2 regions of the Bacillus cereus group sp. Bce041 genome follow, and region 1 is predicted to be linked to the other one. Evidence: a T-box and tRNA genes for the amino acid it is inferred to sense, from the RefSeq annotation. Region 1 holds a T-box; the other holds one or more tRNA genes.

Region 1 (2,430 bases):
TGAACAAATTTTAGTTAATGTTTAAAAGAGAAAAATATACACTCTTTTTCCAACAACCTGACAAAAAGCCAATCCAATGGATTGGCTTTTGAAGTTTATATATAAAATAAATTTATTTATTTTCCTCTTTTTGAACATATACATAAGCATCTTTCTGCTCTTTATGTATATCAACCTTCGAATTCTCTGCAAGTTGACCCGCGTTTAGCAAAGAAAAAATAATCAAAGCTTCTAGTGACATTTCGTTTTACCACTCCTTTCTAATTGTTATACGTTTATCATACCGCTTACATGTGATTTCCGTATGAACTCGAAAAGGAGATTAAAACAAAAAAGCTTTGAGGAATTTCCTCAAAGCTTTTTATTTATTAGTAACGAATTAAGAAATATTTCTTCTTACCGCGGCGAATGATTGTGAATTTACCTTCGATGCGGTCGTTTTCTGTTACAACGTAGTCTAATGCTTGTGTACGCTCACCGTTTACGTAGATTGCGCCGTTCGTTACATCTTCACGTGCTTGACGTTTTGATGGAGAGATTTTGCTTTCTACAAGTAAGTCGATTAATACTGTATCTTCTGCAGTACGTTCTACAGATGGTACGTCTTTGAATCCTTGTTCGATTTCGCTTGCAGTTAGTTCTGCTACAGAACCGCTGAATAATGCAGCTGAAATTTTAATCGCTTGTTCTAATGCTTCTTCGCCGTGAACAAGTTTTGTCATTTCTGCACCTAATGCTTTTTGTGCTGCACGTTTTTCTGGCGCTTCAGCTACTTGCTTTTCAAGCTCAAGAATTTCTTCATGAGATAAGAATGTGAAGTATTTTAAGTATTTAACAACATCACGGTCATCTGTGTTAATCCAGAATTGGTAGAATTCATAAGGAGTTGTTTTCTCTGGGTCTAACCAAATTGCGCCGCCTTCTGTTTTACCAAACTTCGTACCGTCAGATTTAGTAACTAGTGGAATTGTTAAACCGAATGCTTTCGCATCTTCTTCTGATTTACGGATTAATTCAAGACCAGCTGTAATGTTACCCCATTGGTCACTACCACCGATTTGCAGACGGCAATTATGTTGTTGGTATAAGTTTAAGAAGTCGTATGATTGTAAAATCATGTAACTGAACTCAGTGAATGAAATACCAGTTTCTAAACGAGATGCTACCGTATCTTTTGCTAACATATAGTTTAAACCGAAGTTTTTACCGATATCGCGTAAGAATGAAATGACATCTAAATTACCAAGCCAGTCATAGTTATTAGCCATCGTTGCTGGGTTGTCCACGTTTTCAAACTCTAAGAAGTTTGAAAGTTGGTTTTTAATGCTTTCTGTGTAGTAAGCAACTGTATCTTTCGTATTTAATGTACGCTCTGCTTTTTTACCACTTGGGTCACCGATCATACCAGTACCACCGCCAACAAGTGCGATTGGTTGATGACCAGCTAATTGGAAACGACGTAACATTAATACTGGTAACATATGACCGATGTGTAAGCTATCTGCTGTCGGGTCGAAACCACAGTATAATTTAACGCTTTCTTTTTCTAATAATTGCTCAAGTCCCTCAGCATCTGTTTGCTGATTAATTAGACCGCGAAATTCAAGATCTTGTAAAATACCCATATCCTACATACTCTCCTTTAAGTTCATTACTGGCGTGAAGGTTGAAAACATAAAAAAATCGCCCCTTCAAATAAGGGACGATTTTGATTATCGCGTTACCACCCTAGTTGCAGGCAAAAAAAAGCCTACCACCTTATTTACATAACGGCTTAGCACCGTCTTTTCCCTTTTGAATACAATTCAATCGAAAAAAGATGCTCTAGGGGCGTAATTCGCGATCATCTATGTGCTGATTTTCACCGGCCATCAGCTCTCTAAAACAGGGAAATGATCACTACTTCTCCCTTTCCACGCTCAATTATTCATATACTTTTCTTTATACCATCATTTATATAGGCATGTCAAATAGAGGTCAGGTTTCCCTTCTTGTCAATCCTTTACAACACCATAAAGAGTATCGTAATAAGAGAAAGAATTGGAACCCCAACTAATAACGATACATGAAACACAATCGATAAATCATTCCCAATGGTCGCCTCCACAGGATCTTTCGTTGGGGAACCAAGAAACCCGATTAATCGATCGAATCGACTTACCGTTTTTGGAAAGTCTGGTATTTCTACATGATCACTATCTAAATGTTGCTTTAACTTATATTCACTCTTAAAGGGATTTTCGCTCAATTTCGTCCACCTCCAGCAATTGTTTCAATTTCTTTATCCCGTTATGAAGTCTCGATTTCACCGTTCCAATCGGAATGTTTAATATCTCTGCAATTTCTTTTTGCTGCATGTCATGATAATAAGAAAGGATTAGGACCGCTCTTTGCTCTTCTGGAACTTTCAAAATTGCTTCTCTTACTGTG
Region 2 (2,430 bases), on a different contig from region 1:
ATTTCGCGTATATACGGCTTGTATTTGCATCTTTTGATGCTTTTTTGTCTTTAATATTGTTCCATTTACGGCCCATACTTTCCACTCTCTTTCCCGTTTTAAATCTACATAAAAATATTAATATGAAATATAATGTGTGTTCAACACATTTTTAAAAGAAATATAAAAAGTTCATTTTTGATTCATATTACAGACATAATATAAATCACTATCATTTTGTTCTTTCGACAAGTTATATTATACATGAATTCCTACGTTTATTACGAATTTTAGAAGCACATAGTATAATTTAACAAAAAGACTCTAACATTTCTGTTAGAGTCTTTTTATATTGCCAATAAAGATTTCCATATTATTTCCATAATTGTTTTCTATTGTTGTATAATAAAAATAGGAAAAAATTTGAAGAAAAGATGGAGGGTGAATTATGACACATTCAAAAGACAAAAAATCACATGCTTTTAAAGGAATAGGAGAAAAATTAAACCCAACTATCTATCAAGTGAGATTCATGAAATTAGATGAACCAATTCGATTTGAGTCGTTTCCTGAATTAAAGGAATTAGGAGACTGGTTGAGTACTTCAACGCACATGTGGTCATGCCACTCAACTATGTACAAATACAACAGAGAAGAGTTTGAAAAGAAGTTCTTAGAAATTACGAAATTAACAGCTGATCATGTACTAATATCTACTGGTGGCGTCGGATTTAACTTCCTGTCACCAGGTTGGAGAAATTCTCTATAAAATAATGAAATTATATAAAGGGATAAAAATTTATCCCTTTATTGTTTTGTAGCTTTCCCCAACTGTATCGCATGTACTAAATGAATAAGTTTACCTTAATCATTTATAACCATTTCACCAACACACCATTTTGCTTATTTTATAGTGTGATGAAAACATAAAAAGACTCTACACATTTGGTGTAGAGTCTTTTATTACGCCGTTCATGATACCGATGGTCGGGGTCGAACCGACACTCCCGAAGGAACACGATTTTGAGTCGTGCGCGTCTGCCAATTCCGCCACATCGGCACAAAAGAAAAGGCGGCAACCGGATTTGAACCGGTGATAAAGGTTTTGCAGACCTCTGCCTTACCACTTGGCTATGCCGCCATATTAAATTTTATTGGAGCGGAAGACGGGATTCGAACCCGCGACCCCAACCTTGGCAAGGTTGTATTCTACCACTGAACTACTTCCGCAAAAATGGCTGGGCTAGCTGGATTCGAACCAGCGCATGACGGAGTCAAAGTCCGTTGCCTTACCGCTTGGCTATAGCCCATCGAATTCTTACTTAATTATATGTAAGTATCCATTAGATTATTTGTAATTTTTAAAATAAAAATGGGGCGACTGATGGGAATCGAACCCACGAATGCCGGAGCCACAATCCGGTGCGTTAACCACTTCGCCACAACCGCCATGTTGTGTAAATATATTTGGCAGGGGCAGTAGGAATCGAACCCACACTGGAGGTTTTGGAGACCTCAGTTCTACCTTTAAACTATGCCCCTATGTAAATGGTGGAGGGGGGCAGATTCGAACTGCCGAACCCGAAGGAGCGGATTTACAGTCCGCCGCGTTTAGCCACTTCGCTACCCCTCCGAAACTTACATGGTGCCGGCTAGAGGACTTGAACCCCCAACCTACTGATTACAAGTCAGTTGCTCTACCAATTGAGCTAAGCCGGCGTATTTTATTAAAATAAATGGTGGCTCGGGACGGAATCGAACCGCCGACACGAGGATTTTCAGTCCTCTGCTCTACCGACTGAGCTACCGAGCCTTATTAAAATGGCGGTCCCGACCGGGGTCGAACCGGCGATCTCCTGCGTGACAGGCAGGCATGTTAACCACTACACCACGGGACCATTTGGTTGCGGGGACAGGATTTGAACCTGCGACCTTCGGGTTATGAGCCCGACGAGCTACCGTGCTGCTCCACCCCGCGATAATACTATTCATATAAAATTTATATGGTGGAGGATGACGGGATCGAACCGCCGACCCCCTGCTTGTAAGGCAGGTGCTCTCCCAGCTGAGCTAATCCTCCAAAGTGGTGACCCGTACGGGATTCGAACCCGTGTTACCGCCGTGAAAGGGCGGTGTCTTAACCACTTGACCAACGGGCCAAATATTATAAATCCTATGGCGGAGAGCAAGGGATTCGAACCCTTGATACGCTTGTGACGTATACACGATTTCCAATCGTGCTCCTTCGGCCAACTCGGACAGCTCTCCAATGGCTCCGCAGGTAGGAATCGAACCTACGACCGATCGGTTAACAGCCGATAGCTCTACCGCTGAGCTACTGCGGAATAATATTGCCTGGCAACGTCCTACTCTCACAGGGACAAGGTCCCAACTACCATCGGCGCTAGAGAGCTTAACTTCCGTGTTCGGTATGGGAACGGGTGTGACCTC

The links. The T-box of region 1 lies ahead of tyrS (tyrosine--tRNA ligase). A T-box ahead of a tRNA ligase gene usually reads a tRNA of that ligase, here a tRNA-Tyr.
Positions count from the first base shown of each region.
Region 2: it has a tRNA-Tyr gene. The T-box ahead of tyrS (tyrosine--tRNA ligase) is inferred to sense a tRNA for this amino acid. The anticodon was not compared.

Region 1 covers NZ_JBQXON010000001.1:906,972-909,401, forward strand. The annotation lists gene ACUN13_RS04750 (type I restriction endonuclease) at 1-25, shown strand, start outside; gene ACUN13_RS04755 (hypothetical protein) at 113-241, opposite strand; gene tyrS (tyrosine--tRNA ligase) at 369-1,625, opposite strand; T-box leader at 1,696-1,925, opposite strand; gene ACUN13_RS04765 (hypothetical protein) at 2,003-2,248, opposite strand; gene ACUN13_RS04770 (RNA polymerase sigma factor) at 2,229-2,430, opposite strand, start outside.
Region 2 covers NZ_JBQXON010000009.1:202,149-204,578, forward strand. The annotation lists gene ACUN13_RS23695 (YebC/PmpR family DNA-binding transcriptional regulator) at 1-76, opposite strand, end outside; gene ACUN13_RS23700 (DUF3884 family protein) at 428-748, shown strand; tRNA gene ACUN13_RS23705 (tRNA-Leu) at 958-1,039, opposite strand; tRNA gene ACUN13_RS23710 (tRNA-Cys) at 1,050-1,120, opposite strand; tRNA gene ACUN13_RS23715 (tRNA-Gly) at 1,135-1,209, opposite strand; tRNA gene ACUN13_RS23720 (tRNA-Gln) at 1,215-1,289, opposite strand; tRNA gene ACUN13_RS23725 (tRNA-His) at 1,353-1,428, opposite strand; tRNA gene ACUN13_RS23730 (tRNA-Trp) at 1,448-1,521, opposite strand; tRNA gene ACUN13_RS23735 (tRNA-Tyr) at 1,529-1,612, opposite strand; tRNA gene ACUN13_RS23740 (tRNA-Thr) at 1,623-1,698, opposite strand; tRNA gene ACUN13_RS23745 (tRNA-Phe) at 1,717-1,792, opposite strand; tRNA gene ACUN13_RS23750 (tRNA-Asp) at 1,802-1,877, opposite strand; tRNA gene ACUN13_RS23755 (tRNA-Met) at 1,881-1,957, opposite strand; tRNA gene ACUN13_RS23760 (tRNA-Val) at 1,984-2,059, opposite strand; tRNA gene ACUN13_RS23765 (tRNA-Glu) at 2,064-2,138, opposite strand; tRNA gene ACUN13_RS23770 (tRNA-Ser) at 2,156-2,247, opposite strand; tRNA gene ACUN13_RS23775 (tRNA-Asn) at 2,250-2,324, opposite strand; partial or broken rRNA gene rrf (5S ribosomal RNA) at 2,333-2,430, opposite strand, start outside.